2 regions of the Paenibacillus sp. RC334 genome follow, and region 1 is predicted to be linked to the other one. Evidence: riboswitches for the same ligand, from Rfam matches in the RefSeq annotation. Region 1 holds a riboswitch; the other holds the start of a gene.

Region 1 (16,404 bases):
GCAACACTGTTCTCCATTTTGTGCTACATGAGCTACCGTGTGTGGCAATTGTCACCGGATCGCAACATCGTTCGGACGCATTCACAGCGCACTTAAGTAGTCATGTATGGTTGGTGAAACGGATATTTTGCCCAAGTGGCGTTGAAGCACGTATAATAGCATATAAGAAACAAACCAGGCCCGCGAGTTTCTCGAGGGCTTGATTTGCTTAGGAGGAATCGTCCAGTTGATCTACCAGAATTTGCGCCAATTTATTGAAGCGCTGCGTAAAGAAAATAATCTTCAAATTATAGAAGCACCCGTCGATCCTTATTTGGAGCTGGCCGAGATTCATCGGAGAGTTATTGAGGAAGAGGGACCGGCATTGCTGTTCACCAATGTAAAAGGTACCCCGTTCCCTGTAGCCAGCAATCTGTTTGGCACAAACCGTCGTGTGGACATGGCCTTTGGCCCTCGCCCGGAGCAATTGATGGATGCGATTGTAGGGGCGACCAAAACATTGCTTCCACCTACACCCAAGGCATTGTGGAATGAACGTGGGCTGATTAAGGACATGCTAAAAGTAGGACTGAAAACGGTATCTCATAGCGAGGCTCCTGTATTGGGAGTTCGCCGTACGGATGCTCCGCTGGCTCCACTCCCAAGAGTGACGAGTTGGCAGGACGACGGGGGGCCGTTTATCACGCTTCCGCTCGTATATACCGAGAAGCCGGGTCAGTCCAAGGATCATAATTTGGGCATGTACCGTATCCAGATTTATGATGATCAGACGACCGGGATTCATTGGCAAATTCATAAAGGCGGCGGCTTTCATTATCATGAAGCTGAGCTGCGTAATGAGCCCTTGCCGACGACAGTTATTATCGGCGGGCCACCAGCCCTGATTGCGTCCGCGATTGCTCCGGCACCGGAAAATCTGCCTGAATTGCTGCTTGCCTCGCTCATTATGGGCGGCAAGCTGCCGATGACGGAGGACCCGCTCGGCGGTCACCGGATTCCGGCAGAGGCCGAATTTGCAATCAGCGGCTACGTGCCGCCTCATGAACGCCGTCCGGAAGGACCGTTTGGAGATCATTTTGGCTACTACTCCTTACAGCATGATTTCCCTGTATTTCATGTCAAGCATATGTACCACCGCAAGGATGCCATTTATCCAGCGACCATTGTAGGCAAACCACGGCAGGAGGATTACTATCTCGGAGAATTTTTACAACGTCTGCTGTCACCTGCCTATCCGCTTGTGATGCCTTCCGTCAAGTCGCTGTGGGCTTACGCAGAAACGGGCGTACATGCATTGGCAGCGGCAGTTGTGCGTGAAAGCTATTCCCGTGAAGCACTGGTCTCAGGCTTTACCATTTTGGGACAGGGCCAATTGTCGTTAACCAAATTCCTGATGCTCACGGATCGGGTCATTGATTTATCCGACTTTAACCTGCTGCTGGAAACCATTCTGGAGAGATTTAATCCGGCGACAGATTTGTTTATTTTCAATCATACGTCTCACGATACACTTGATTATACGGGCCGTAAGCTGAATCACGGCAGTAAAGCGATCCTGATGGGTGTAGGTGAGCCTATACGTGAACTGCCTCGAGCCTATGAAGGAGGCGACCTGCCGGGTATTCGCGAGATTGAGCCGTATTGCGGAGGCTGTCTCGTCGTATCCGGTGCGTCCTTTGAGCAGGAGCCTGAGTTGGCGGCGCGGGTACTGGAGCGTTTGGCTGCGGGTGAGCAGGAATGGCCACTTGTCTTTATTGTAGATGATGCCAAGGAAGTCGTTCGCTCACAAGCATCATTCCTGTGGACGGTGTTTACGCGGTTTAACCCGGCTACGGATATGTATGCAGACAGCGAGGTCCGTTTGCATCATTTGAACTACAAGCTGCCAATTGTAGTGGATGCTCGTATGAAGCCGGGCTACCCGGATGAAGTGCTGCCGCGCGAGGATATTGTTAAGCTTGTAGACCAACGGTGGACGAGTTATTTCGCTTGACGCCCTAGCCAACCCAACAACCGGATTTTACATTCATAAAAGGAGGCGTGAGCATGATACGCAAGCTGCTAGGCGAGCCGCCACGTGTGAACAAGGGCATCCTGCTGGATGCTATGAACAGCATGTCAGACATGCTGAAACTGCTGGAGCGGCAAATTCAGGCCAGTGGAGATCCGACTCATGCTTTTCGCAAGGCGGATATTTTGACACGCGGCCTGATGTCATCTTTGGATGAGCTGGAGCAGAGCCATCATGCTGCCGCCTTTTTCCGAACGAAAGTCAAAGCCGGATATGCCGAGGATATGAGTGTTAATGAAAAATCGGATTATGCGTTGTACGTATTCTTTTATAAGGATGGGTTTGTGAGGGTATTTTCCATTTTGGATAAGCTCGGGAACTGGCTCAATGATTTGTATGATCTGAAAACAGGCGAGTATAAGCCGCATTATTCTTATTTTACCGTGCTACGGCAATTCAGGTATTTGAAAATGCATCCTGTAATGACCGACGATCTGAATGATATCAAGGACTCATACACTGACGCGATCAATCGGCTGCGCAAGCGGCGTAACACGGAAATACACTATATGAATACGGAAATGCAGGATGATCTCTGGCAACGGCATCGTGCTTTGTACGGCAAGATACAACTGGAGGATTTGGATCATCACCTGGAGGATTTGAAGCAAGGCCTGGAGATGGTGAACCGTTCCTTGACAACTGTCTTTCGTTATACGGTGAAACAATGGGAGAACCGGGAAGCTCGCCCATAATTATGTGAGAAAATATCCTTTGACAAAGCTATGTAAACTATCTATACTGAAATCTAGTTTCAGAAAAATGCTTGAATTATGATTTTAAATATAAACTTAACGGACAGCTAAAGCTGGAGTTTAACATATTTTTCTTATCCAGAGAGGTGGAGGGACTGGCCCGATGAAGCCCGGCAACCCGTTCTTTCCCGGTGTAACACACCGGGAGGGGACATGATGGTGCTAATTCCTACAAAACCGCTAGAGTTATAGCGGTTTTGACAGATGAGAAAAGGTTCGCATAGCGGGGCCCTTTTCATTCTGTGAAAGGGGCTCTTTTTGTATCATCATAGAGATGAACGTCGCTTAAAAGGGTAAGGAAGAGTGAAGGGGGTCGCAGCACGTTGATAGAGCTTAAACAATTAACCAAGCATTATGGCAAAGGCAGCCGACGCGTTAGTGCGCTGTCCGGTTTGAATCTTTCCATAGAGCGTGGTGAAATATTTGGAGTCATCGGTCATTCCGGAGCGGGAAAAAGTACGCTGATCCGCTGTATTAATTTATTGGAACGTCCGACCTCGGGCGAGGTATGGGTAGATGGCGTGAATCTCGCCACGGTAAGCCAATCCCAGTTACAGAAACAGCGTCGTAAAATCGGAATGATCTTTCAGCATTTTAATTTGTTATCCTCGGCGACGGTATATGACAATATTGCCTTTCCGTTGCGTCTGGTGAACACGCCCAAGCAGAAGCTGGACCAGAAGGTTCGTGAACTGCTGGAACTGGTGGGTCTGGAAGAGCACAGCGAAAAATATCCGTCACAGCTTTCGGGCGGACAGAAGCAGCGGGTAGGTATTGCACGGGCGCTTGCCAGTGATCCTCATGTACTGCTGTGCGACGAGGCGACCTCGGCGCTTGATCCACAGACGACAGGGTCCATCCTGAAATTGCTGTTAGACATTAACCAGCGCTTTAATTTGACCATCGTGCTGATTACGCATGAAATGCATGTCATTCAAAGCATCTGTGATCGTGTCGGCGTCATTCATCAGGGCGACATCGTGGAGCAAGGTCCGGTGGCAGAAGTATTCCTCAAGCCGCAGCATCAGGTGACCAAGGACTTTATCCAGCGGGAGTCTGAGCATCCCGAGGAGCTGCAAGCAGCGATTGCAGCAGCAGGAGGCGGCGAATCGGCCCATGTTGTACGGATTTCGTTTTTGGGCAGCAAGACATACGATGCGATTCTGTCACGAACGGCCCGCAGCACCGGCGTTGATTTTGCGATCTTGCAGGGAACCATCTCCACGATTAAAAATGTACCCTATGGACAGCTTATCGTCCGTTTTGAAGGAAATCAGGAGGATATTGAGCATACGCTGCGCGAAGTGTCCGGTCAGGGACTTGATGTGGAGGTGATCGGACAATGAGTGAACTTGATTTTTCGCAAGTGAGTTGGGAAGAACTAGGTAACTCTACATTAGAGACACTCCAGATGCTCGGTGCATCTGCGTTGTTCACCCTTATTATTGGTTTACCGCTCGGGATTTTATTATTTCTGGCAAGCCGCTCTTCATGGAGTCTGATGAAGGTGATGTACGTTGTACTTTCCTTTATCGTAAACATTTTGCGTTCCGTACCGTTTATTATTTTGATTGTTGCACTGATTCCTTTTACACGGTCGTTGGTGGGGACTTCCACGGGAGTACTGGGTACGATTCCACCGCTGGTCATTGGCGCTGCGCCATTCTTCGCCCGTCTCGTAGAGACGTCATTGCGCGAAGTAGACAAGGGTGTCATCGAGGCTGCACAAGCCATGGGCGCCTCTACAGGTCAGATTATTAGGCGGGTGCTGTTGCGTGAGGCACTGCCGGGTCTGCTCGCCGCATTAACGATTACCGTCGTTACGCTCGTATCCTATACAGCAATGTCCGGTATGATCGGGGGCGGTGGTTTGGGTACACTAGCTATCAACTACGGATACTACCGTTATGAAACGGCTGTAATGATCGTTGCGGTCATACTGATGGTCGTATTGGTGCAATTGCTGCAAATGGCGGGAGACCGTCTGGTGCGGCATTATACTCGAAAATAGGGAAACCATATAGAAATCCTTATTGATCAGGGCGTCTGAATCCTGAACATCACAATTCATTGGAGGGGTAATAACATGAAAAAATGGGTATTGGCCGTATTAAGCTTGACATTAATTGCGGTATTGGCTGCTTGCGGCACGAAAAGCACAACATCCGATACAAACAATGCGACCCAAAATACAGGCGGGTCACCACGTGAAGTCGAGCTGAAAGTTGGCGCTTCTCCTGTGCCACATGCGGAAATTTTAGAAGCGATCAAGCCTCAGTTGGAAAAAGAGGGCGTTCGTCTTCAAGTCGTTCAGTTTAACGACTACGTACAACCGAACGTACAATTGTTCGACAAGCAACTGGATGCTAACTTCTATCAACATGTACCATACATGGATGTTATGAACAAAGAGCGCAAAATGGACCTGGTATCTGTAGGCGCGGTTCATCTGGAGCCATTCGGTATCTACTCCCAAAAATATAAAAAGCTTGATGAAATTCCGGACGGTGCTACCGTAGCCATCCCGAACGATGCAACCAATGGAGGTCGTGCATTGTTGTTGTTGGAGAAACAAGGTCTGATCAAGCTGAAAGACGCAAGCAACATTGAAGCTACAGTAAAAGATATTACAGAAAACCCGAAAAACCTGAAATTCAAGGAGCTGGAAGCGGCTATGCTGCCACGTCAGTTGCCTGAAGTCGACATTGCTCTGATCAACACGAACTATGCTCTGGAAGCGAAGCTAAACCCGACGAAGGATGCACTGGCATTGGAAGATAAAGATTCTCCATATGCTAACGTTCTGGTAGCACGTCCGGATAATAAGGATTCCGAAGCGATTCAAAAGCTGATCAAAGCGTTGCAATCCCCGGAAACTAAAAAATTCATCGAAGACAAATACCAAGGCGCGATTATCCCGGCATTTTAAGCTGGACACAAGAACGCTTTGAACCCCAACCCCGAATTCTCTTGAACAAGAGGATTTGGGGTTTCTTTTTGCTTGGAGTTGTAGGCGAAGCGTAAATATTTTATACTTGGGGGTGACCGTTCTCTGTGAAGAGGAGGAAAACTGTTGAGACACAAAGTCGCGCTTATAACGGGCAGTGCCAAAGGATTAGGTAAAATGACCGCTCTGCGCCTGGCTGATGAAGGCTGTGACATTGCACTAAACTATGTGCATAGCCAAACGGAAGCCGAAGAGCTTAGGCAGGTGATTGAAGCCAAGGGAGTACGCTGTCTGTCTTTGCAAGGGGATATTTCGATTCAGGAAGATATTACAAGGCTGATCGGCGAAGTACAGGATCGGCTGGGCGGCGTAGATATTATGGTGAATAACGCCGGACCGTTCATCCGGGAACGTCGCTTGTTTGCGGAGTACAGTGTAGCTGAGATCCATACTATGATTCAGGGGAATCTGGTTGGTACGATGCTGCTGGATCATCTGGTATTACCTCATATGCGGAACCAGCAATGGGGACGTATTATTCATTTTGGCTTCGGTCATGCTGGAGAAGCACGGGCTTGGGCCGCATCGTGCTGTGTACGCAGCCGCCAAGGTGGGGCTGGTGTCTTTTACGAAGTCACTGGCTGTGGAAGAGGCTCCTTATGGTATCACGGTCAATATGATTTGTCCCGGGGATATCCGGGGTGCGAACAAGGAAAAGTCAATTGCCGACGTCATCGGCTTGCAGGATAAAGAGACACCGCGCGGACGCCCGGGGAGTGGAGAGGATATTGCGCGTGTGATTGCTTATTTGTGTGATGAGCATTCGGATTTTATCACGGGTAATATTATGGATGTGTCGGGAGGACTGGACCCGATTCGGCCGACCATATAAGGGATTAAGATCAGTACATCCCGTCACACAAAAAAGAGTCTTGAGCTTCGTTACCGAAGTCAAGACTCTCATGATCATTATGCATCAAGCATTAGAATACTTGTACCACTTCTTGGACGCCGTCGACTTCTTCGAGAAGAGCGCGTTCAATCCCTGCTTTCAGCGTGATTGTGGAACTTGGGCAACTGCCGCAAGCGCCTACCAGCTTCAGCTTAACGATGCCGTCTTCTACATCAACCAGTTCAACGTCGCCACCATCGCGTTGCAGGAACGGACGAAGCTTATCCAGTACATCCGCTACTTCATCATACATTTGAACGCTTTGTGTTTCGCTCATTAGAATTCAACTCCTTTCCTATACCTTATTTATTATATTACAAAGCGGGCCAAATTAAAATGCCCGTCGACCAAAGCAGGTGAAAAAATGTTAAGACCCATCATTGAATTTTGCACCAGCAATATGCATTTTGGCACCGATGAAATGATGTCCAGACTGGAGCAAAATCCGGATTACGACGTCATTGAATACGGCTGTCTCAGCAATTGTGGTCAGTGTAACGCAGAACCGTATGCGATGGTCAACGGTGAGATTGTATCTGCCGATTCAGCCGAGCTGCTGTACGAAGTGATTATGAACAAAATCAAGGAAGCCGAGGCATGGGATAACCTTGATCTGGACTAAGATGTTAATCATTCGTCAGCCTTCTTCGTTCTATCTATGATATACGCACCGTCCATACATGTTTAATACAAAGAAGACCCGCTCCCAGAGCAGGTTTTCTTTGTGTGTTGTACCAACAGATTAGCCAAAATGGCGTTTGGATTTCCAGAGCACGCCGCTTTTGAGCAGGCGGGGTACACGACCACGCAGCGAGGTGCTGCCCATAAAACCATAGCCGAATCCGGCTTTCTTGCCAAGCGCACCCAATGTGCCACGCAGCTTCAAAGGATGCGGGTGAGGCGTTTGGCCTTTCCACAGGTCGTGTACAATGTGTGCAATCTGCTCACCTTGCACCTCGGCCGCCTGAGCACTTGGGGAGTAGGGGAGACTGGCGCAGTCTCCAACTACATACACCTCGGGATGATCCGGAATTTGGTAATATTCATTTAGTACAATGCGGCCCTGAGGATCTTTGGGCACAGCTAAATCCTGCACGATTTTCACGGGTTGAATCCCGGCAGTCCATACAACCGCATCCGTCACAATTTCTTCATCATGGTTGTAAATAGCGCCCGGCTCAATGCGGCAAACCCCCACATGATTTAACGCATCGACTTGATGCTCCTTAAACCAGGCATGCACATAGGCAGACAAACGCTGCGGGAATGCCGACAGCACCCGCTCGCCCCGATCCATAATGGTAATATTCAAATCCGTGCGGCTTTCGCGCAATTCCGCCGCAATCTCAACACCGCTCAGACCGCCACCTACAATATGCACATGTCCGTAAGGCTTGATTTCATTCAGGCGCAGATACGTTTGACGTGTATTGTTAAAGGACTGGATGGTACAGCTATGTTCTTCAGCCCCTGGTGTATTGTGAAAACGGTCCGTACAGCCCAGTGCAATCACAAGCTGTTCATAGGGCAAAGGCTCGCCGTCCTGGAAATGTACAATTTTATTTTCCAAATCCATCGAGGTGACTTCTCCGTATTTGCGAATGAGCCGTTGTTCATCGGGAAAATGTACCCGTAAATCAAAATCAGATACCGTCCCCGCCGCGAGTGCGTAGTATTCTGTTTTCAATCCCTGAAAGGGCATTCGATCCACTAGAATAACCTGTACATCATCGGGAATATATTTATTGATTAATTCCTTGGCAATGGTAAGGCCACCGTAGCCGCCTCCCAGAATAACGAAATTTTTCATCAAAATCCGCCGTCCTTTCGCTGCCGTGTCCCCGGCAAATGGTCTGGTGCCTCATCAGGAAACCTTGTTCGCCTTCAAATTACGTCTTATCCCGGCGACATGCAAATTCAATGTTTCCGATCAGACACAAGTTTTTTGTTGTTATAAAACCCGGCTTCCCGGCCCGCCTGTAGGCAGACCAGAAAATTCCGAGGCAGCTTGACGCTGCATGGTGTGAGGTATGGGGATGAAATGCACGCGGGAAAATACGAATCCGATATGGCTTTTATTCGAAAACTTCGATTTCGTTATAGAAGGTGTCCCGTTCAACCGGGGTGCGTCCTGCACCTTTGACCAGCCAGATCAGCTCTTTACGGGTCAATCCGGCCGGGGTCAGTGCGCCTGCGGCATGGCTGATTTGCTCGCGCACAATCGTGCCGTGGACGTCCGATGCACCGAAGGTCAGAGCGACCTGCGTCAATTGCGGACCAATATTAATGAAGTAAGCTTTAACATGATCGATATTGTCCAGCATCAGGCGGCTGATCGCAATCGTTTTGAGATCCTCGTAAGCGGAGTTACGGCGCATAATGTTGGCATTTTTGCTTTTCGGCTGCATGGACAGTGGAATAAATACCATAAATCCGTTCGTTTCGTCCTGCAATGCGCGAATTTGCAGCATATGTTCAATACGATCCTCGTAGGATTCAACCGAACCGTACAACATCGTCGTATGAGTTCTCATGCCGAGATTGTGAGCCGTGCGATGAACCTCAAGATAGCGATCTACATTCGCTTTGGTGACACGCATTTTTTGGCGATACTCATCCGATAAAATTTCTGCGCCACCGCCGGTCAGTGTTTGCAGCCCTGCCTTTTGCAGCTCCTGAAGCACTTCTTTGATACTCAAGCCGCTAATGCGTGTGAAAAAATCAATCTCTGCCGCAGTATAGGCTTTCAGTGTAACATTGGGGTACTTTTCATTCAGCGCCTTCAATGAGTCTACATAGTATTGGAAAGGCACATGATTATTATGACCGCCGACGATATGGAATTCTCTGACGCCCGGATGGATATGCTGCTCAACATAATCAATCATTTCCTGCCCGGACAACGTATAAGAGCCTTCTTCCCCCTGATCCTTGCGGAAATTGCAGAACGCGCAGCGCGCTTCGCATACATTGGTGAAGTACAGGCTCATGTTCTCAATAAAATAAACCTTTTTTCCGTTCTTGCGTAAATTCGCTTCGTTAGCCAACTGACCCAGTGTGAGAATATCGTCAGTTTCGTACAAATATATACCGTCTTCAAGGCTCAAACGAATACCATTCTGTACCTTTTCTACAATCTCCGCCATTCTGCGGTCTGTAAAGGGTGTAACTAATGTGGACATGCCTATTCCTCCTTCAAGTTGCTCTGTGCGAGGCTGTCCGCCTGATAAGCGGCACAAGCGCTTAATGCACACAGGATGTCCCGTTCCGTCGGTACGAATCCGGCAGCGCGGATATGTGATATGTGAAAAATGTTACAATGACAAGCTACAATGATGAATGTCTCAGAACTTCATCTGTGAAATGACAAATTTCCGACAGTTTCTTTTACACACTCTTCACCTATTATAAACCTCACCTCACAGGTGTTCAATACAAACGAATAGAAAAACAGGTCTTTTAGCCTGTAAGGGAAGGACATTCCATGACTTGAGCACCTGCAAATAGTGGAGTATACTAAAGGAGAACATGAAGTAAAAGAGGAGGATGGAGTCATGATTAACATCACCGATTCCGCTGCCGAGCGCTTGAAAGATATGCTGGAGCAGCAGGAAACGCCGAATATGTTTTTGCGTCTGGGTGTTACGCCGGGCGGTTGCACCGGATTCTCGTATGCCATGGGCTTTGACGACAACGAGACGGATCAGGATATATATATGAACGTACAGGATATGAAGATTGTAGTGGAAAAGGAAAGCATCCGCTACCTGGACGGTCTGGAAATCGACTTTGAAGAGTCTGGTATGTCAGGCGGTTTTACCATTCATAATCCGAATGCAATCGCTACCTGTGGTTGCGGTTCAAGCTTCCGTACAGCTACGGATGCAGGGAAGCCGAACGAAGAGCCTTGTTAATTAATGTTTTTCGAGTGGTGGTCTGAATTATAGAAGCCTAAATGTCAGGTTTGTTAGGGAATGCGGATAACGGCCTTTGTGACGGGAATTACTCGTTGCGAGGTCGTTTTTGTGTTGTTTTTTCTGATTATTATTATCATTTGCTTTTGAGATGCCGATATAACATGGAGTTCTGAAGAACTATTTTCTACATAAATTTTACCTGAAGGAAGTGGAAAGAGATGTTGAAAAAGAAATGGCTTATCACTCCGCTGGTTGCGGTGGCACTGTTTTTTAGCCAATCCGCATTCGCGGCAAATACGTTTACTGATGTGAACGGGACAAAATATGAGTGGGCTGCTGAATCTATTCGTTCGATGGTCGACAAAGGCGTTGTCAAGGGCTATGAGGATGGGACCTTCAAGCCAGGCAAAACCATAACGAAAGCGGAATTTGTAAATATGTTTCACAAGCTTTTTCCAGAGATCAATCATTCGTCCGGAAAAGCTTCAGAATTTGTTGATGCGCGTAAGCACTGGGCGAATAAAGATTTTGCAGCATTATTCAATGGGGATTATGTTTGGGGCTTCACTGAAAGAGTAGGAGGCAAATATCCAAACTATCAATTCTATATCAATCCCGACAAACCGCTGACCCGCTGGGATGTTATGATGATTGCTTCCGTTCGGACGGATTATACGAATCAGACTCTTCATCCTGAGATCAAGGAAGTAATCTCTGCAGCTGCGCAGTATAAGGATATAAAAATTCGTAAGGCGAATTACAATGACAATTACTCGTTCAGCTATCCAGTAATATACATCGACACGACTCAAGAGGAGCCCTATTATGATGGAGATTCCCAAGATCAAAAAGGAGAAGCATTCTACACCCTGACTAATATGGGCGTCCTTACCGCCAATGATGGATACCTTCACCCCAAAGCGCTAGTCACACGGGCTGAGGCGGTTACCATTTTACAGCGTTTGTACGAAGCCACAAAGCAATCGAAGTGATTTTTAAATAGGATCAGACGAAAGCAAAGAAATGATCTAACTATAAATGAAGGCCTCTATAGCGGTATAGTCGTATAATACTATATTGCTATGGAGGCCTTTTTGAATGTGTTAAATGATCATAATCACTACACTATATAAAGTGATTACCTTGACATGACTTATAAAGCCGTGGAGGAACTGATCAAAAGATCGAATATATAAATGGAACTGCCACTTCGCAGACGGATGGTGCTTCCGAAGCGACCGCTTGGCTTGTACAGCACCAATCCGTCTTCTCCGTTTTTCTTGTACATTATTTAAGTTTTAGCCAGTGCAGACGAAAAGTACTTAACGAAAATAGGACCGTTTTTATAGGCGATCCTTTTCAGAATTTTCAATTGCTATGAGTTCAGATATATCATCAATTTCAAGTGCATCCGCGATTTTGATAAGTGTTTTTAGATTTATTTGTTCACGAATGTTCCGTGACATTTCTGATATAGCCGCCTGACGAACACCAGATAGTTCGGAAAGTTGAGTTTGCGTAAGTCCCCGTTGTGTCATAACCTCGTTCAATTTAAGCCGAATCGTTCTCATATGTACACCATCCTCTAGCCCATTATATCCAATATACGAATATCCGTAAAATTGATGTTGACTCTATACTAAAAGTCGTATATATTATACTAATAAACGAATATACGAATATAAGTATTAAATTTATTTTCTCTCAACATTGTTAATTTGATCACTTGGTACTTGGTTCTAAAGTAGAACGGTACTGGATACTGAATTTAAGTATTGATAAAAAATTTCTTATAACAATGATTTAGGGAGTGAAGGGGCGTGTCGTTTATGTTTTCCAGATCATTCATACAGTAATCATGCTTATGCTGGATATCAATACATAAATAAATCAGTAATATTATAAGGTAGGGGGAATTATTTATGAGCGAATCTGTTGAATTGAAAAGAGTTGCCATGGTATATGGACTTGATGATGATCCTCATATGTATGAATTATTTGAGGGAGTCCTGTATGATCGTAGCTATTTTTTTTATCTTGAACATGGAATATTGTGTCTGCGATATGTACGAAAGGTAGAACAACCGGATCATCCGTATCTTTATGTGGACGGGGAAAGCGGGGGACTACAACTAGCGGAGAATGTGCAACGTGAGATCATGGAGGTCGTCACAGAACTGATCGAGCGTTTGCGCAGTAAGGATGGATTAGCATTTTTACTGGATGAACTGCTATGGCTACATGGTAGAAGTCACATTGAACTTAACCTCGTGAAAAATAAAGGGTGATTTATTTCGGTTGGAAACTATCAGCTGTAACTACAGTATGCTCCTATGAGAAAGAATCTGTTCATATTGTTGCAGTGTTCGGTGACGCTATGTATCAATCATTTCATTTTTCCATCAATATAATTTGTAACCTTCCCCCATTGAGTTGGCACTTAAGATTAAGAACACGAAAGAAACGAGGCTAGGGACGTATGAGGGAGTGGGTTGAAAAGGCGCGGCTAGGGGATGCGGAAGCGTTTGGGCAGCTGGTGCTGCATTTTCGTGGGATGGCCTATGCGGTGTCCTATGACATGCTGAAGGATGTCCATCTCGCGGAAGATGCCGTGCAGGATGCGTTCATAGAGGCTTATCAGAATCTGGAGAAGCTACAGAACCCGGCCGCTTTTCCAGGCTGGTTCAAGACCATTGTCGTAAGACAGTCCCAGCGGACGCTGCGGCGCAAGCATCATTCGGTGCTTCCTCTGGATGAAGCGGTGCAGGTATCGGGAGGAGTACCGGATTTGGCAGAAATTTCGGAGCGTAGGGAGGAGAGTCAAGTTTTGCAACAATCGGTGAAGGCACTGTCTGCCAAGCTGCGCGTGCCTCTGCGGCTATTTTATTTTTACGGCTACTCTCTTCAGGAAATTTCCGATTATCTGGGCACTCCGGTCCCGACGCTTAAGAAGCGGCTGCACGATGCCCGCCGAAAGTTGAAAGGTACACTCCCGGTGGCCGACCTCGTCTCCGTGTTCAATCATTTGTATGAGGGAGGGCAAAACATGCTACATATTGTTAACGGTGATGTTGTAGGTGAGATGTTGAAGCAGGGCGTTGTACAGGGTGATGTGCTTGTATGGAGAGAGGTTTATCCATCAGGGCCGATATTTGCAAATCCAGCAGGGGCTGAAGAACGGTCACTGCGGGCCCGGGTTCTGGAAGAAACGATGGGTATTCCGGCCAGCGAATACATAACGGGCTGTGAGGAACAAGAACAGAAACTTCGTGAATATACCAAGTACGATGAAGTCGTGTTGTGGTTTGAGCATGACCTGTTTGATCAGAGTATGCTCGCCTATCTGCTCCACTGGTTCAAAAGACAGAAACTGGGCCGCACGAAGCTGAGTCTGCTCTGTATTGGGGAGTTTCCAGGAATTGAACGGTTTCATGGTCTGGGACAGCTCACTCCGGCACAGCTTCAGACATTATCCGGGACCTGGCGGACCATTGGGCGGCAAGAAATGGAGCTCGGAAGCGAGCTTTGGCAGGCGTATGCTTCTCCTGATCCTGGTCAAATGGCTAATCTTCTGGAAGACAAGAAGGCAACATTGGCAGCATCCGGCCTGCCTTTTGCCTATGAGGCCTTCACAGCGCATCTCAAACGGTTGCCCTCGGAACGGAATGGTCTTGGCATTGTGGAACAGACCACGCTTCAGGCCGTTCGCAACGGAGTGGATACGCCTTTGGAATTGTTCCGTCAGGTAACTGACGTCCTGCATGTGCTCGGCATGGGCGATCTCGAATATTGGAAAGTTATTCGTTCTTTGGTGGAAGGTGAGCATCCTTTACTGATTATTGACGGGGCTGAGGACGGCTTGGATTTCAGGCAAATCCCGGAGTTTCTGAACCGCCCGGTAATTCTGACTGAGTTGGGTAATGAGGTACTAAATGGATCAGCGGACCGTATTGCAGTTCAAGGGATCGACGAGTGGTTTGGGGGGCTGCATCTTCACGGACATGAGGTTTCCTGGCGCTGGGATGATTTGGCTGGAGGTTTGGTCCGTCATTGACGAAACTATATAAGCATGCCGAAAACCTTGAGCGGTATGTCGGTGAAAGGGATCGTTCTAAGTCTATGATGGCTCAACCCAAAAGATAAATAGCGAAAGAGTTTTCCGTTCATGGAAAACTCTTTTTTATTTTTAAGCACATCACGTAAAGACAGGAAAACCACCTACTTTTGAAAAGACACCCCTTATAATAACGATCTCAATCAGTATTTAAGGAACATTATACACCTGCCAAAATCTCGTTACTATTGCTTCCTATTTTTTCGCATCCGTAAACAGCTCCGATTTCTAGGTAAGCCGTAAATTCTCCAGCTAATTCCTTGTTATTCGCAAGCCGATGTTTTATATTGACATAAGAGTAGGTCAAAAATAAAAGAGGTGAACGGACGAGATGTCTCCACGCACGAAGGAACAAAACGAAGAGATCCGGCTGCGGCGTCTGGCGCAAATCCGGAAAGCCGCTGCCGATGTGTTTTTGAATAAAGGGCCTTTACTGGAAATGCGCGATGTGGCCGCGCAGGCGGGACTCGGCTATGGCACGGTATACCATTATTACAGCAATAAGGGCGATTTGCTCCACGATCTGCTATGGGACGCGTTGGAGCGGGCCGGGGGATGGCAGAAGGACACGCTAGAGGCCCCGCTGGAGGTCCCTTGCGCTTCGGCTTCGGGGGAGGCGCCGGCGGGCGGGCATTTCGGCTTGGCTGCTGCGGCGGACACCGGGAACGCGGCTGCCGCGGATTCCCGAAGCGGAAGTCGCGAAACGGCCGCTGCCGCAGAGTTTGGCCCCGTCGCCGCCGCTGGGGTCCGGCTGTTACAGCTTTGGGCGGAGGACCACGCTCTGTACCTGCTGCATAAGCTGGCCGGTGAGGGCTTTGCCTCGCTGCCTGAAGCACGGTCGGCTCCGCTCTCGGCCGCCTTTCGCCGGGAGGTGCTCGCGCCGCTTGCCGCGCTGCTGGAAACTGGGCGTGCGGCGGACGGGGCTGCCGCTTCCGGCAGAAACGCAGCGGAGCCGCCGGATCGGCTACAGCGCGCGGAAATGCTGCTGGCCGCCTTGGTCGGCTGCGCCTCACTTTCGCTTCGCCGCGGAAAGCTGCACGAGGAGGCCAGGGATATCGCCGGGTTTTTAAAATTATAGAATGGATAAGGAGCGAATAAACAAAGATGATCATTTTAAAATCACCTAGGGAAATTGAAGAGATGAAGCCGGCGAGCCAAATCGTTGCGGATTGCTACCGTAAGGTGGCCAAACTGATCGAGCCTGGGATTACCACCCAGGAAATCAATGACTTTGTTGCCAGACACATCACCAAGCTGGGCGGCAAGCAGTTTACGAAAGGATACAACGGTTTCCCCGCCGAAACCTGTATTTCGATCAACGATGTCGTGGCTCACGGCATTCCTTCCAATCGGGCGCTTATGGACGGGGACTTGTTGAAGCTCGACATCGTCGCGGAATACGGCGGATGGTTCGGCGATTCGTGCATGACCTATGCGGTGGGCAATATCCGGCCTGAGGCGCAACAATTAATGAAGGTGACGAAGGAATGTCTGGATCTGGGGATCGCCCGGGCGCTCCCCGGGGGCCGGCTCGGCGACATCACGTCAGCAATTCAACAGCATGCGGAGGCGAATGGGTATTCCGTCGTACGCGATCTGCTGGCGCACGGGATTGGGCGGAGCCTGCACGAAGAGCCGAGCTACGAGC
Region 2 (16,404 bases), 3.0 Mb from region 1:
GTACCTTCGCAAGCATAAGCATGTGAAAAGCTACCGTATCGGAAATTACAATGAAGGCGGCACAGGCGTGACGGTTGCTGAATTGGAATGAGCTACGGGTTACCGGCTCCGGCCGGGAACGCTTTGTAGAACGGGAGGGACAAAGTGAAGATGGCGATTGATGAATTGCTGTCACATCCGTTAGGAATGATGCTGGGCTATTTCTCGGTGGCGGTGCTGGAGCTGATTGTATTTTTGTCTTGCTTTGAGCTGGTAACCCGGTATAAATGCTGGGAAGAGATCAAACGCGGCAATATTTCGGTAGCGATGGCTACGGGCGGGAAAATGTTTGGCATTTGCAACGTGCTCCGCTTTGCGATGGAGGCCAAATCCAGCGTGTACGATACGATGGTTTGGTCGTTCGTTGGCTTTTTACTACTGCTTGCGGCGTACTTTCTGTTTGAGTTTCTGACACCGGTATTTTCAATCGATCAGGAAATTAAGGAGGACAACCGCGCTGTCGGCTTGTTCTCCATGATTATCTCGATATCGTTATCTTATGTGATTGGTGCCAGTGTAACTTGACACATCCTGTATACTAGAGCTTGGTATACGCTTGGAACGGAAGGATGATGAAGCTTGGAAATGACTATTTGTCCATGGTGTAACATGGAAATTATTTGGGATGAAGAATTGGGACCTGAAGAAGAGTGCCCTTATTGCCATAATGACCTGAAAGGGTATTCGGATATCACCGATGATGAAGATGAAACGGAGTCTGATTCTGCACATGTTGATGGGCATACGGATGAGCACCGACATGGAGAAAGTGAACACATGCATACTCTTGCACATGACCACGACCATAGCCATGATGATGCGACCTCTGTGGGTCAAGCAGCGCTTTCCCCTGTGAAGGAAGACCTAAAGGGCTATCGTACGTTAAGCATTCAGCTTGGGGATGATGATGAGCAGGATATTTTATATGAAGCAGAGGATGAAGCCGTAGTTGAAAAGCCGGCTGACGCTCCACTGTTACAGGACAACGAGCTTCACAAGCTGCCTGTGCTGCATACCCTGCAAAAATTCGAAGAAAGCGGTGCGGATCTGATGGCTTATGAACAAGGCGCTGAACAAATACTCGACAGACAAGATGAGGTTCTCGAATGTTCCCAATGCGGTGAATACATGCTGCATGCAGGTTCGCAAACCGTGACCGGAGAAGGCTTTGTACCGTCGATGTCTCCTGCGCTTGGCAGACCTGTTCTGGATTTGCCGTTTGTCTTAAATGTATATGTATGTCCAAGCTGCTTCCATGTTCAGCAGACGTTGTCAGAGGATGACCGATTGCGCTTGTTAGAGAAGCTGAGTGGTATTTCCAACAATTAAATTATATTCCCCCGGATAAGCCCAAGTTGAACTCGGGCATCTTAAACCGAAGAAGCTCTGAAGCAAGCTGAGATAAAAGGAGCTGAATGGTGATTTTCGGTTAGGGGGAACTACATTGAAATCAAACCTGAACGGACAATCCATTCTGCTGCTAAGCCTGAATGGATTGTTTGTGTTTGCGGCAGCTCTGTCAGGTACTTTTCTTAACGTATATCTGTGGAAAAGCAGGCAGGATTACGCGATGATTGGCTGGTTTAATGTCAGCCAGCAAATTGCGCTGGGAATCATGGTTTGGGTAGCTGGAAAATGGGTCAAGGAGCATAACAAAATGAATGCTCTGCGCGTAGGGACCGCATTGTCCGGGTTATTTTATCTGGTGGTTTTATATACGGGATCGCAGGCTGTAAACTACATATGGCCTTTAGGGATGCTATTGGGTGCAGCGTTGGGTTTGTTTTGGCTGGCTTTTAATGTGATTTTTTTCGAAGTCACAGATCAGGGAAGCCGGGATCATTTTAATGGCTGGGTCGGTCTGCTGGGTTCGTTTTCAGGTATTGTCGGTCCCTTGCTGTCCGGCTGGATTATTGCCCGTATGGAGGATGATGCGGGATATCGCGTGATATTTAGTATCTCTCTGGCACTTTATGTGGTAGGGGTAGTGCTGAGTTTCTTTCTTCACAAGCGTAAGACGACAGGAAGTTACAATTGGCAGGAGTCCAAGCAACGTTTGTCGCAAAAAGGAAGTATGTGGCGGCCATTGTCGTTGTCGCTTGTTACACAGGGTATTCGTGAAGGAGTTTTTGCATTTCTGATTACGCTGCTTGTGTATGTCGCTACTCAGCAGGAGTGGAAGCTGGCGCAGTTTTCACTTATTACATCCGCAGTTTCATTTTTCAGCTTTTGGGCTGTCGGCAAATGGCTCAAACCACAATATCGCTCGGTTGGCATGCTGTTGGGGGCCGTGCTGCTGGTGATTGTACTTTTGCCGTTACTGTGGCGTATGGAGTATAGCATGCTGTTGATTATGGGCATCGGGACCGCCTTGTTTTTGCCGTTATATTTAATCCCGATGATTTCTGCGAGCTTTGACCTGATGGGCGTGAGCGAAGAGGATGTTAATCAGAGGGTGGAACTGGTCGTACTGCGCGAGTTGTGTTTGATGGTAGGTCGATTGACCGGAATGCTTATCTTTCTGGGTGTGTTGAGTATGAGCAAGGCACCTATAGCCATGATCTGGCTGTTGATTGGGCTTGCGTTAATGCCCGTGGCGGGATGGGTATTTATGCGCAATGTGCTAAAGAAGGAGCAAACAACGAAGCAGAACAAGTCTCATTCCAAGGCACGACGCTGGCACAGGCAAACCGAGTAGCTTAAAATATATATTCAAAAAGAGCCTCCAAACCCACGAAAATGGGAATGGGAGGCTCTTTCGTGTTTCGTATTTATTAAGCCAGCGGCTCCGTTATTTCGGGTGAAGGCTTGGTGGTACGTGTTAGTGAAAAAAACTCTATCTCAGGTCGGTGTGTGCCCGTCAGTTCATCAGCCAACAGCTGTGCAGCCATCATGCTGGTGACTGTGCCGTTTCCCCCGTAGCCCTCCAAAAAGTAGCAGTTCGGAAAGCGCGGGTGCGGGCCAATATACGGTAAGCCATCATGGGAGGAGCCAAAGACGGCTGCCCACGCGTAATCAATCTTGAAGGGTATATCGGGAAAATGCTTCTGTAATGCTTGCAGCAGCTTTTTCTGTTGGTGCAGCAGCCTGACTTCACGCTGTCTCGGGTCGAGTACAGGCTCATCCAGCCCCCCGATAATCACGCGTCCATCCGTAGTGGAGCGTATATACAGATAAGGACGGGCGGTTTCCCAGATTAGACATTGCTCATGCCACATGGCTGAATCTCCAACCGGCTGGGTAGCAATCGCATAAGAGCTTTCCAGTATGGCTCCACGATCCTTTTTAATTTCCTGCGTTTCATAGCCTGCCGCAAAAATAACCTTTTTCGCCCGAATGGTTCCACCGCTGGTATGACAAACGACCTCATTGTCACCAAATTCAAAATGCTTCGCTTCGGTATGCTCATATAAGTGTACACCAAGACGGCTGGCAGATTGCAGGAGTCCCTGTGCAAAACGAAACGGATTTACCTCTGCATCTTCATGTGTATACAGCGCAGCCGGTTTTCGAAAAGGAAAACGTGCAGCCACCTGTTGCTCATCCCAATATTCCACTGGGAATCCAAAGCGGATTAGCTGTTCGAACTCGTTTTGGAGCACCGACACATCCTCCGGCGTACTCGCATAATATAGGCTGCTGCGCCGGATAAAGGACGGGTCGATGTCCACTGTGCTGGCCAGCTTTTCCAACTGATCCAGAGCATCCTTGCACATCCGATAAAACAGCACCCCATTAGCTTCGCCAAAAGTGTTGATAAAAGAAGTCAGCGTCTTATCATTGCTATATTGCAGCAATCCGGTATTGGCCGAAGAACTTCCGTGCGCCAGCTTACGCTTGTCAATGACCACTGTATCCACCTGTCGTTCTCCCAGCAGTCGGGCACAGATTGACCCACCCATCCCACCCCCGACGATAAGCACATCACAAGTCAAATCTTCTGTTAAAGAAGGAAAATCCAGTTTGTGCTCCAGGGTGCTAGGCCAATACGTATTCCCACTAATCAAATCCATAACAAAACACTCCCTATAAGCAATATCCAATGTGTGTGTAGTTATTTAAAGTAGTTCCGAGAAGCCATCAGGCTTCTCATATTTTAATACCCTTCACTTCCCACCCCAAAGGGGAGTCTTATCGAAATCTTTGGCGCGCCTTAGTGGTGGGCGTTTCCGCCAAAAGCAGCGAAGCGATTCATTTGAATCTGAAGAAGCGACAGCGTTCGCCTTTGCCATGGAATTCTTACCTCTAAATATTTTATAAAATCCAAAGAATCCCGAGGCAACAGCGATCGTAAGATCAAATGGATCGCGTAGCGTCCTCCTCAGGAACCGTACTTCACTAAATCGTCAAATTTCGATAAACTCCGCTCCTCTTCACATATACATATAATTCCGCCAAACGGACAAGCTAACCAGCGTGCAACAAAACATTTAAGGAGGCACAGACCATGCAATCTACGAACATGCAACCTTTGACTGGCAAAGAACTGGAGTACATCGTGGACTCCATTTCCAATGAAGAACTGCTGCTCAAGCAATGTGCGGCAACGGCAGCATCCGTTCAGCATCCTGCCATTCAGCAAGCTTGTCTGCAATTCGCGAGAACTCATGAGCACCACCTGAATCTGCTTTCAAATGCCCTTCAACAGCACCAGCAGATTGCCCCTATGCAACCGCAGCAGTAACTATGGATTAACCAACAAAGGAGGTAATATCACGATGTTTTCACAGAACAATACGTCATTTATGCCCGAAGAAGATTTGCTCTATACCATTCTTGCCGATATGAAACGCACTGTGGGAGAATATACAACGGCGACAACTGAATCCAATTGTCCGTCTGTGCGCCAGCTTTTCACCGACCTTACGAGCGATACACTGCGTCTGCAAGGTGATTTGTACCGTTTGATGAGTCAGAACAACATGTACTCCACCACGACCAAAGCGTTGCGCACCGATTTGGACAAACAGATTCAGGAAGCCCGAAAAACCCAACAGGAATGCCAGCAGTTCATTCAGCAAAAATCGTCCTCCGCGGGAGTGTATAGCCAGCCTATGCATCAACAGGGCCAGCCTTCTCACCAAAACAACCCTTACTATATGTAAACGGGGCACTCCGCTTTTGAAGCTTTTTCTCATAACAAGCCGTCCGTCTGCCGGGTTCACCGGGGCGGGCGGTTTTTCTTTGCAGGTTTAAAGCACGTATTGTATGATGTATAGTAATCTCTTTTGATGGAGGCCTTATGTAGAATGACAGAACTGAATGATTTGAAATTAAAAGTGCTGGAATTGTTAAAAGAAGATGCAAGAAGGACGCCGACTCTGCTTGCTACCTTGCTGGGAGTTGCCGAACAGGATGTATGTACCGCGATTAAAGAGCTTGAAGACCAGCATGTGATCGTCAAATACGCCGCTGTGGTTAATTGGGATAAAGTTGACGACGAAAAGGTTACTGCTTTAATTGAGGTGCAAATTACACCGGAGCGGGGAAGAGGATTTGAAGGCATCGCTGAACGGATTTATTTGTATCCACAAGTTAAATCGGTATATCTCATGTCTGGTGCATACGACTTGTTAGTGGAAGTAGAAGGACGCAATCTTCGCGAGGTAGCGAACTTTGTGTCGGAAAAGCTGTCGCCTATTGATTCGGTCCTGTCTACCAAGACCAATTTTACGCTCAAAAAATACAAACAGGACGGAATTATCTTCGAAGATCATCAGGAAGATAATCGTCTGATGATTTCGCCGTAAAGGAAGATCATGATGAATATCAAACCTGAAGCATTGACTGACAGTAACAAAGCCATGAGCTCGTATTTGTCTCCATTGGTGCGCGAGATTCCATCCTCGGGCATTCGTAAGTTTTTTGATCTGGTGGGCGGCAACAAGGATATTATTACTCTGGGGGTAGGCGAACCGGATTTTACAACCCCTTGGCATATGCGGGAAGCCTGCGTCTACTCATTGGAGCGGGGTTTTACCAGCTATACTTCCAACGCGGGGACGCCTGAACTGCGTGAGGCGATTAGTGAATATCTGGATGAGCAATTTGCAGTCCGCTATGATCCAAAAAGTGAAATCATCGTGACGGTGGGCGGCAGCGAAGCGATTGACCTGGCTTTGCGTGCGTTAATTGTACCTGGCGACGAAATTCTGGTTCCTGAGCCATGCTACATTTCGTATTCTCCGATCACTTCGATTGGCGGCGGTATTCCCGTAGGGATTGAAACCTTCGCCAAGGATGAATTCAAGCTGACAGCAGAGGCGCTGGAGGCTAAAATCACACCTAAATCCAAAGTGCTGATATTATGCTATCCGAGCAATCCAACCGGGGCGACCATGACCTATGAGGATTGGCTTCCGATTGCGAAAGTTGTAGAAAAGCATGATTTGATCGTCATTTCTGATGAAATTTATGCAGAGTTGAACTATGGTGAGAAGCATGTTAGCTTCGCGGCTATGCCAGGCATGATGGATCGTACCATTCTCGTCAGCGGTTTTTCCAAAGCCTTCGCCATGACGGGCTGGCGTATTGGATATACATGCGGGCACCCTGATTTAATTGCCGCTATGCTTAAAATCCACCAGTATACCGTGATGTGTGCGCCTTCGATGGGTCAGGTTGCGGCTCTTGAGGGTCTACGCAATGGTTTGGGCGAGAAGGATCGCATGGTGGAAGCTTACAATCAGCGTCGCCGTCTGATGGTTGAGGGGTTCCGGGAAATTGGTCTGGAATGCCACGAACCGAGAGGGGCTTTTTATGTTTTCCCAAGTATTCAAAGCACAGGGCTGAGCTCGGATGAGTTTGCGCAGCGTCTTTTGGCAGAGGCCAAGGTTGCGGCGGTGCCGGGGAACGTATTCGGTTTGGGGGGCGAAGGATACCTTCGTTGCTCATATGCGACCTCTGTGTCTCAACTGACAGAAGCATTGGATCGTATTGGTCATTTTGTAGAAAAAGTAAGAAAAGAAGGTTAAAATTATTTTTTTATGGGTAATTCATAGAAAAAAGTATTTTATTTCTAAATTTATATGCTATAATGTAAAATCGAAAGCAGGAAGTTCAATTTTTCAATTGCAGGAGGAATGATCATGTCATATGTTGGATATAATTCATCGGGTTCAATAGGATACGACATTTCCCTGGAAGATGAAATTTTGTTCCTGCGCAATGAGATGATGCGGACGTTTCAGGAAGAGAAGTCCTTCACCTCTGATCTTGTCATTGAGATCAGTTGCAAGCTCGATTTGAAAATTAACGAATACATGAAGCTGTACGGTACGGAATGCAAGGTGTAACCGTGTGAAGCCAAGCCGTACGTATAGAGAAGGCCGCAGGGCCTTCTTTTTTTGCGTTCACAACTTATGATATATTAGTGGCATGGAAGAGGGGGCGTACATATGAGAGCAGGGCTGAAAAGGCTGTCGCCATGGATTATCGGAATGCTGGCACTCGTGCTGTTGGCGGGATGCGGGGGGCGGGACAAGGACAGTTTCACCATTTTTATCATGGATAAGCAAGGGGATGCTTCAATTATTCGTGATGAGCTGGCGCAAAAGCTTAAGGATAAACTGGGCGAACAGGCTCCAACCATCGAGCTTGCAGTTAGCCCATTGTATAACCAGCAGAAACTGGTCGTTGAATATGCGGCCGGGGAAAACGACCTGTTTATTTTGCCGGAAGAGGATATGAAGTTGTATGGACAGAATGGTTCGAATTTGCCTTTAGACGATGCTTTTGACAAGAAAACGTATGCTCGGGGTGTGTTCGAGGGCGGCGTATTTAAGGAGAAGGAGCAGGGGGAAAAAGGAACAGATATGATCAAGGAAACTCATTTGTTCGGGATTCCGGTGGAGCAGATGAAGATGTTCAAGGATGTAAAATATAACTCCAAAACATTATTTGCTACCGTGCCACCGCGTACGAGTAATAAGGAAGAAGCCATTAAGGTATTAAAAGCACTGACGGAATGATAGAGGGGATGAGATACCATGGGGATTTATACAAGAACAGGTGATGAGGGACAAACCTCGGTGATCGGCGGTCGGGTGGCCAAGGATGATGACCGTGTGGAGGCATACGGTACGATTGACGAACTGAACAGCTTTGTAGGTCAAGCGATCAGCTTTGCCGAAGGGGAAAAGTTTGCAGATATTCGGACCCAATTGGAGGAAGTACAGCAGGAACTGTTTGATTGCGGTTCGGATTTGGCGTTTGTCAAAATCAACGAAAGCAAATACAAGGTGAAGGATGAGCTGGCAGAGCGGCTGGAAGGCTGGATTGATGCATGTCAGGAGGAAAATCCGAAGGTCGAGCGTTTTATTATTCCGGGAGGCAGCACGTTGTCCTCAGCGCTTCATGTTTGTCGTACGGTTTGCCGCCGAGCGGAACGTCGTGCTGTCACACTGGGCAAGCATACGGAAATCAATCCTGCGGTACGTCGGTATTTGAACCGTCTGTCCGATTATTTCTTCGTCGTGGCCCGCACCGCGAATGTACGTCAAGGGGTGCCGGATGTCGAATATGTGCGCAGCAAAAAAGTGTTCCGCAAATAAGGAGGCAACCGGGAATTTGTGATGAGCTTGTACTATGAACCTATCGTGTATACGATCCCTCCTGAGGAGGAGGGAATGCTGTTGAAGACCATTTTGCAAAAACGTATGAATGTTTCACGCAAGCTGATATCCAAACTCAAGCTGACGGAACAAGGCATTATGCTGAACGGAACACGAGTGTATATCAGTGTAAAGGTACAGTCCGGGGATCGGGTGGAAATTCGTATGGAGCGAGAGCGTTCTGATGATATTTTGCCTGAACCGATTCCTTTTGACATTTTGTTTGAGGATGAGCATTTATTGGTTGTCAACAAGGCGGCGGGTATGATTGTCCATCCTACTCACGGTCATTACACGGGAACACTGGCTAATGGGATTGTGCATTATTGGCAGGCCAAAGGTGAGCTGTTCCGGTTTCGCCCCGTTCATCGTCTGGATCAGGAGACGACTGGCGTTCTTGTGGTGGCTAAAAATCCATATGTACACCAGCATATTTCAGAGCAAATGATTATGGGAACGGTGGATAAGCGTTACACTGCCCTGGTGCACGGTTGCCCTGATCCACAGACAGGCAGGGTGGATGGGCCGATTGACCGTAATCCGGATGATCCACATTTGCGCATGGTGACCCCTGATGGTTATCCGGCCCTTACACTGTATAAGCTGGAGGAAGCCTGGAATGAGGGGAGCCGCATCGGGATTAAGCTGGAATCCGGGCGTACGCACCAAATCCGGGTACACATGACTTCTATCGGATGTCCGTTGATTGGAGATAAAATGTACCGAAATACGCCTGATGACGCTGCACAACGTGAGCGCTATGATCAGCTGGATGCCCAGATGCCCCGACAGGCATTGCATGCCTCAGAGCTGTCCTTGGTGCATCCTGTGACCGGAGAGCAGCTGACGTTTTGCGCTCCTTGGCCGGACGATATGGCCAAGTTGCAAGAGCTGTTAAGAAATCAAAATGGAGGGTTAGCATAACAATGAGCCAGTTGAAAGTATACCAGTACTCTAAATGCAGCACTTGCCGCAATGCAGTGAAATGGCTGCAAAGCAAGGAACATGAAACGGAATTGGTTCCTATTTTTGAACAACCTCCCAGCCCGGAGGAATTAGCTGATTTAATCAGCAAAAGTGGACTGGAGCTGAAAAAGTTTTTCAATACGAGCGGTGAGGCTTATAAGGATCTAAAGCTAAAGGACAAGTTGGCAGACATGAGCCGTGAAGAACAAATCTCGCTTTTATCCTCGAATGGAAGATTGATCAAGCGCCCGATTGTAACAGACGGGAACAAAGTAACGGTAGGCTTCAAAGAGGAAACATTTGAGGAAGCATGGGGCGCTCAATAACGTCCAATTCGGCTCCGTGATATGTTATACTGTTGGGGTTAAATAATAATATCATGAATGGGAGCAATACAATCTGTGACACAACGTAAAGAACAATCCATAATGCTGGTTGACGGCATGGCTCTGTTATTCCGCGCTTATTATGCAACTGCTGCAAACGGTTATATAAGGCGTACAAAGGCCGGAGTGCCAACGAACGCCATATATGGTTTTATTCGATATTTTTGGGATGCGGTACAAACATATAATCCAACGCATGTCGTATGCTGCTGGGATATGGGAGGAACGACGTTTCGCGGGGAGCATTTTGCTGCGTACAAGGGGAATCGGGCTGACGCGCCAGATGATTTGATTCCCCAATTTACATTGATCCGTGAAGTGACGGACAGCCTCGGCATTCCTAACATTGGAGCGGCAGGCTTTGAAGCGGATGATTGTATCGGTACGCTGGCACGCCTTTATACGCAGACTGAGGACATGGATGTAATGATTCTCTCCGGAGATCACGATTTACTCCAATTGGTGGATGAGCGGACACGGGTCATTATTATGAAAAAAGGCCACGGCAATTATATGGTGTATACCCCGGAAACGCTGCTGTCTGAAAAAGGACTCAAACCTCGCCAAGTCGTGGACCTCAAGGGCCTAATGGGGGATGCAAGCGACAATTACCCGGGAGTACGAGGCATTGGTGAGAAGACGGCACTCAAGCTGGTACAGGAATATGACTCCATTGAAGGTATTCTGGAGAATCTGGATCAATTGACGCCGGCGGTGCGCAAAAAGATTGAGAGTGATCTGGATATGCTGCATTTGTCACGTAAGTTGGCTGAAATTCACTGTGGTGTACCTGTAGCATGCGAACTGGACAGCTGTCTGCTGACACTGGATCATGTACAAATTGTAGACAAGTTTGAGGAGCTTGAAATGAAAAGCTTGTGTACGTTAATGGGTGTGGCAACTGGATCATAACGAAGCCAGCTTGGCTTCACAAGTACAACCCGGAGCTCTCATTACACATATGAGGATGCTGGCGCTTGTGCGTTAGTGTCCTTTTAAGGGGATTGACCTTGGATACGTTTCAGGCGAATATAGGGTAGAGAGAATAGGATCATGACTGAGAGGGGACAACAGCAGCTATGACAGTATTGGGAGCAATTGAGGCAGGCGGTACCAAATTTGTATGTGGAATTGGCAACGAACAGGGAGAGGTGCTGGAACGCGCGAGCTTTCCGACAGCCACGCCAGCAGAAACGATGGCGAATGTCGTTGCATTTTTTGAAGGGAAGGGCATTGAAGCGCTGGGTGTAGGGTCGTTTGGGCCGATTGATCCTATCGAAGGCAGTGATACATATGGCTATATTACAACAACGCCAAAGCCGCATTGGGGCAATTATAACCTGATCGGCAAACTGAAAGAGCATTTTGACGTACCTATGGGATTTGACACGGATGTGAACGGTGCAGCATTGGGCGAATCCATCTGGGGGGCGGCTAAGGGACTGGATAGCTGTCTCTATATTACGATAGGTACAGGTATCGGAGCGGGTGCTCAGGTCGGTGGAAAGCTGATTCATGGACTGTCCCATCCTGAAATGGGCCATATTCTGGTGCGTCGTCATCCGGAAGATACCTATGAAGGGACATGTCCTTATCACGGAGATTGTCTGGAAGGGCTGGCTGCGGGTCCTGCACTTGAAAAAAGATGGAAGGTCAAAGGCCATGAGCTTTCTGTGGATCACCCGGCATGGGAGATGGAAGCTTATTATTTGGCACAGGCTTTGATGAGCTATGTATTGATTCTTTCACCGCAAAAAATTATTATGGGCGGCGGAGTGATGAAGCAGGAGCAACTGTTCCCACTCGTTCGCGCCGAGCTTCAAAAACTGTTGAACGGATACGTACAGCATCGGAGTCTGACTACAGAAATTGATCAATATATCGTGGCCCCAGGCTTGGGAGACAATGCCGGATTGTGCGGTGCTCTTGCCTTGGCAAAGGAAAAGCTGAACAAATGATAATTTTGGGTTGACGGCGATCCGAGGTACGGTTATCATATAGGCAACAGTATAGTACGGCTCAAAAAGGGAAGCACCTTTCTTGCGAATACGCGGGATAGGTGCTTTTTTTGCGTTTGGCGTTGTACCGGACTGTAACCCAATTATAAGCATGGAGGAAAAAAGCATGGAAATTGTATTTTTAAACCGCTTGTCCAAACGGAATGAACAGGGCCATGAGCTATTTGCCCAGGTATGGATTGGTCAACATGATGGGGTATGGAGTGCAGGATGGAGCACACAACACAGCTTGGATGAAAGTACAGATGATCTTTGGTATGAGGGCAGCTTGTGGCAGGAGTTGCTGCATGTATACCGCCATGAGCTGGCGCTGAAGATGGCAGAGGGCTACAGACCCTTAATCCATGGTGTTTTTCATGAGCAGGAAGGGGCAGGGGCAGCAGGACGTGGACAAACATTACAAAAGCTGTATTGCTATAGTGATTTGTTTCCGCGTGATGATGTGTATGAGCAATTGACGATGTGGAGGCGGCAAAAGGCGGCTGCCGAGCGAAAGGCACCTTATTTTATCGCTACCAATCGTCTGCTCCGGTTGATTAGCGTCTATCTTCCCCATACCGAGGAGGAGTTGCTGGAGCTACCAGGGATGGGGCAAGGTAAAATATCTCAATATGGGCCAGAGCTACTGGCTATAACGACACAAAATGACCGGACTACGCCATTTCCGCTAAATTGGGTAACAGAGACGCTGGATGAGGAAGTTTTCTTATCATGGCTGTACAAGCAAAAAGAGACCCAGTATAAGCAGGAACTGAATAAATTCAGTCTGACAAAAACCATTATTGAAGGTATTTCAGACGGTCTTACATTGGAGCATATCGGACTGAAGGCGGGGTTACATCGTAGAGAAATGATTGAAGCAGTAGAGCATTTGGATAGAGATGGAATCGATATGGAAAAACTGATCCGTCAGGAATTGGTGAACGTATCTGAAGAAGAGCAGATGGCGATCTGGTCTGCGTATGAAGAACTGGGGGATACGCTGCTCAAGCCCGTCATGCTGCGGGTATATGGTGAGGAACAGGCTGCGGAAAAGGGATTGGATCAAGTTTATGAGCGGCTGCGTCTGATTCGTATCCGTTTTCGTCATCAGGTAGCATCAGAACGACATGCGGGATAACATAGCGCAAATATAAAAATAACCACACAAAAAAAGCAGCAGCTATATCCTGTGAGGATACGGCTGCCGCTGATTCTTTTCAAACCCAGTCCTTCTTGCGGAAAATACAAAACATGCTTACACCCAGCGCCACCATAATACCAATGACGACAAAATAACCATAACGTGTATGAAGCTCAGGCATATTATCAAAGTTCATACCATAAATTCCGGTAATAACAGTCAACGGCATAAACACGGTTGTAATCGCTGTAAACACGCGCATGATTTCATTCGCACGGTTAGCGATACTGGATTGATAAGCCTCTCGAAGGTTACCCATTAGATCGCGGTAAGTTTCGAAAGTCTCCGAAATTTTCACGGCATTTTCATAAATGTCGCTGAAATATTTTTGCAATTGATCGTCAATCAGCCGTAAATCCCGTTTGTTCAACGTATTGATGACTTCTTTTTGTGGACCAAGCACTTTTTTCAGCCACAGGATCTCACTGCGTAAGCCGATAATTTCATTCAAATGCGATTTTTTCGTATGCATCAGAATGTCTTCTTCCAGCTTTTCAATGCGAACCTCAATCCGGTCACCAACCAGAAAATAGTTGTCAACAATCAAATCGATCAACAGATACATAAAACGGTCAGGCTGGCTAACCTCCTGCTCCCATAGCATAGGCTTGAGGGTACGTAGCTCATTGATTTTCTGCTTCGTCACCGTAATGATAAAATGGCGGCCTAGGAAAATGTTCAAAGCACGTAAAAATATTTCTTCATCATCAAAACGAATACTGTTTACAACGATAAAATAATGGCTCTCGTAAATTTCAATCTTTGGACGCTGCTCTTCTTCACTCAAACAGTCCTCTACCGCGAGATCATGCATGGAGAACAAAGGCTGGAGCACTGCCAGATCATCAACATCGGCATCAATCCAATAAAAGCCTTCTGCTGGCGGAGTAAGCGCCATTTCAATTTCTTCGACAGGGGTAAAAACCCCATTGTTTACCAAACGGATTTTCATATATGTCACTCCTTATGCTCCGTCGTAACGGAAAATACGTGTATCTCAAGCATAAGGAATGGACTCAGTTAGCCAGTTAGCCGGATCGGGTAAGCGGCATCCCATCAAAAGCCAGAGGCTTTTGGAGCATGCAGAGCCTGGCGTCCCGTCTTTCGGCAAGCTGAAGTCATTCCTATGCTGTTGTTCAGGGATCGCCGCCTATTCGGACTCGGGTCGCCTTCCATTCCGGATTCACCTCACAAATGTTCTTTTTAGGTTGCCACAGTATCGCAGAAAGCACTCTAAATCTGCACCACTGCTTTATATTTTCGCCTATAGCACTTGTATAGTATAACGCTCGGCCTACAGCCTTTCAAGCGCAAAATCATGGGCTAAATCAACAGGAGTGACAAGAGCTTCGGCGATGGGGTAATGTATGATTTAACATATGGAAATGTAAGACGAAATGTGAATGCAGGGGTGGAAAATTACAAGTCCCATCTTGACGAAGCCCAGCGGATGCATTAAAGTGAACAACAAGAACTTTTTATGAACCCAAAATGAATATAGCGAAATCTTATCAAGAGCAGGTGGAGGGACTAGCCCGATGATACCCGGCAACCGGCGATTTTAATCGCACGGTGCTAATTCTTGCAGGACGCGCGCTTTTTACAAAGAGCGATGCCCTGACAGATGAGAGAGGCGCATATGGATACAAATATGACCTTTCTCGTAACCGAGGAAGGTCTTTTTATTATATGCCCGGCATCTCAACATGACGATTTTCGCAAAAAACTTCACCGAACAAGGAGTGAATTTACATGCCGATTAAAATTCCGGATACACTACCTGCCAAGGAAGTGCTGGAGGGCGAAAATATTTTCGTAATGGATGAAAGCCTGGCCTATCATCAGGATATTCGTCCGTTGCGCATCGCCATTTTGAATTTGATGCCTACCAAAGAGACAACGGAAACCCAACTGTTGCGTCTGGTCGGCAATACCCCGCTTCAAGTGGACGTTACGCTGGTGCACATGAAGTCGCATGTATCTAAAAATACATCGCAGGAATATTTGAACATGTTTTATAAAACCTTTGACGAGATCAGAAACAGCCGTTTTGACGGTATGGTTATTACGGGAGCACCCGTTGAACAGCTTGAGTTTGAAGATGTGAACTACTGGGAGGAAATCCGGCAAATTTTTGAATGGACGAAAACGAATGTAACTTCGACCATGCATATCTGTTGGGCTTCACAGGCGGGTCTGTACCATCATTTCGATGTTCCTAAATACGGACTTGATTACAAATGTTTTGGCGTGTTTTCACATAGCGTTATTAAACCTAAAGTGAAATTGCTACGCGGTTTTGATGAATTGTTTTATGCACCTCATTCCCGGCATACAGAGGTTCGGCGCGAAGATATTGAGCATATTGCCGAACTGGAGCTTTTATCCGAATCTGAGGAAGCCGGAGTGTATCTGGTAGCTACGCGTGATGGCAAACAAATCTTTGTGACTGGGCATTCCGAATACGATCCACTTTCCCTGAAATGGGAATATGATCGTGATGTCGCCAAAGGGATGGATATTGAAGTACCGAAAAATTATTTTCCCAACAATGACCCTGAGCGTACACCGCCCTCAACCTGGCGTGCGCATGCCAATTTATTATTTTCAAATTGGCTCAACTATTATGTATACCAAGAAACCCCTTTCGATATCGGGCCCCAGATTTAAAAAAGGGGCTTAACGTTTATATCTACGCAGTACCACCTTGCAGCAGCGCAGCAGTATAGATGTGATAATCCAATTTTGCAGCATATGTTACAGTACCTATTGTGGAAATGAACAGGAGGATTCATATGAGTGAGAAACAGTGGAAAATCGAAAGCAGATTAGCACAAATTGGTTCAATCGAAGAGCCGGTAACCGGAGCAGTGAATTTTCCGATTTATCAATCTACGGCGTTTCGCCATCCCCGTTTGGGTCAAAGCACAGGATTTGATTACATTCGAACGATCAATCCGACACGTAAGGTGCTGGAAGAGGCGTCCGCTACACTGGAATCCGGTGATGCAGGCTTTGCATGCAGTTCAGGTATGGCGGCGCTGCAAACGGTATTTGCCCTGTTTGGACAAGGAGATCATCTGATTGTATCGCTGGATCTATATGGAGGCACGTATCGTTTGCTGGAACGTATTTTATCCAGATTCGGCGTGACGGCGAGCTATGTGGATACGAACGATCTTGAAGCCATCGAGCAGTCA

Evidence for each region. Region 1 has a riboswitch for S-adenosylmethionine ahead of QMK20_RS21165 (methionine ABC transporter ATP-binding protein). Riboswitches for the same ligand answer to the same signal wherever they lie in the genome.
Region 2: linked by a shared signal. The riboswitch ahead of metA (homoserine O-acetyltransferase MetA) and the one ahead of QMK20_RS21165 (methionine ABC transporter ATP-binding protein) in region 1 are both predicted to bind S-adenosylmethionine.

Annotation. Positions count from the first base shown of each region.
Region 1 is NZ_CP125370.1:4,591,023-4,607,426, reverse strand. Features, by position in the region: gene QMK20_RS21180 (COX15/CtaA family protein) at 1-96, shown strand, start outside; gene QMK20_RS21175 (UbiD family decarboxylase) at 227-1,993, shown strand; gene QMK20_RS21170 (Cthe_2314 family HEPN domain-containing protein) at 2,047-2,766, shown strand; SAM riboswitch class I at 2,898-3,037, shown strand; gene QMK20_RS21165 (methionine ABC transporter ATP-binding protein) at 3,150-4,172, shown strand; gene QMK20_RS21160 (methionine ABC transporter permease) at 4,169-4,837, shown strand; gene QMK20_RS21155 (MetQ/NlpA family ABC transporter substrate-binding protein) at 4,913-5,755, shown strand; partial or broken gene QMK20_RS27750 (SDR family oxidoreductase) at 5,951-6,665, shown strand; gene QMK20_RS21140 (NifU family protein) at 6,757-7,002, opposite strand; gene QMK20_RS21135 (YuzB family protein) at 7,090-7,347, shown strand; gene QMK20_RS21130 (NAD(P)/FAD-dependent oxidoreductase) at 7,468-8,535, opposite strand; gene mqnE (aminofutalosine synthase MqnE) at 8,801-9,907, opposite strand; gene QMK20_RS21120 (HesB/IscA family protein) at 10,280-10,639, shown strand; gene QMK20_RS21115 (S-layer homology domain-containing protein) at 10,861-11,634, shown strand; gene QMK20_RS21110 (helix-turn-helix domain-containing protein) at 11,986-12,213, opposite strand; gene QMK20_RS21105 (hypothetical protein) at 12,565-12,930, shown strand; gene QMK20_RS21100 (sigma-70 family RNA polymerase sigma factor) at 13,122-14,696, shown strand; gene QMK20_RS21095 (TetR/AcrR family transcriptional regulator) at 15,088-15,834, shown strand; gene map (type I methionyl aminopeptidase) at 15,861-16,404, shown strand, end outside.
Region 2 is NZ_CP125370.1:1,590,523-1,606,926, forward strand. Features, by position in the region: gene QMK20_RS07490 (endonuclease MutS2) at 1-91, shown strand, start outside; gene QMK20_RS07495 (DUF350 domain-containing protein) at 151-564, shown strand; gene QMK20_RS07500 (hypothetical protein) at 619-1,368, shown strand; gene QMK20_RS07505 (MFS transporter) at 1,484-2,737, shown strand; gene QMK20_RS07510 (NAD(P)/FAD-dependent oxidoreductase) at 2,814-4,052, opposite strand; gene QMK20_RS07515 (hypothetical protein) at 4,487-4,723, shown strand; gene QMK20_RS07520 (spore coat protein) at 4,758-5,144, shown strand; gene QMK20_RS07525 (Lrp/AsnC family transcriptional regulator) at 5,289-5,789, shown strand; gene QMK20_RS07530 (aminotransferase class I/II-fold pyridoxal phosphate-dependent enzyme) at 5,802-7,013, shown strand; gene QMK20_RS07535 (aspartyl-phosphate phosphatase Spo0E family protein) at 7,128-7,334, shown strand; gene QMK20_RS07540 (hypothetical protein) at 7,437-8,009, shown strand; gene QMK20_RS07545 (cob(I)yrinic acid a,c-diamide adenosyltransferase) at 8,028-8,591, shown strand; gene QMK20_RS07550 (RluA family pseudouridine synthase) at 8,613-9,575, shown strand; gene QMK20_RS07555 (arsenate reductase family protein) at 9,578-9,943, shown strand; gene QMK20_RS07560 (5'-3' exonuclease) at 10,019-10,915, shown strand; gene QMK20_RS07565 (ROK family protein) at 11,083-11,961, shown strand; gene QMK20_RS07570 (HRDC domain-containing protein) at 12,128-13,141, shown strand; gene corA (magnesium/cobalt transporter CorA) at 13,221-14,156, opposite strand; SAM riboswitch class I at 14,710-14,835, shown strand; gene metA (homoserine O-acetyltransferase MetA) at 14,957-15,874, shown strand; partial or broken gene QMK20_RS07585 (PLP-dependent transferase) at 16,000-16,404, shown strand, end outside.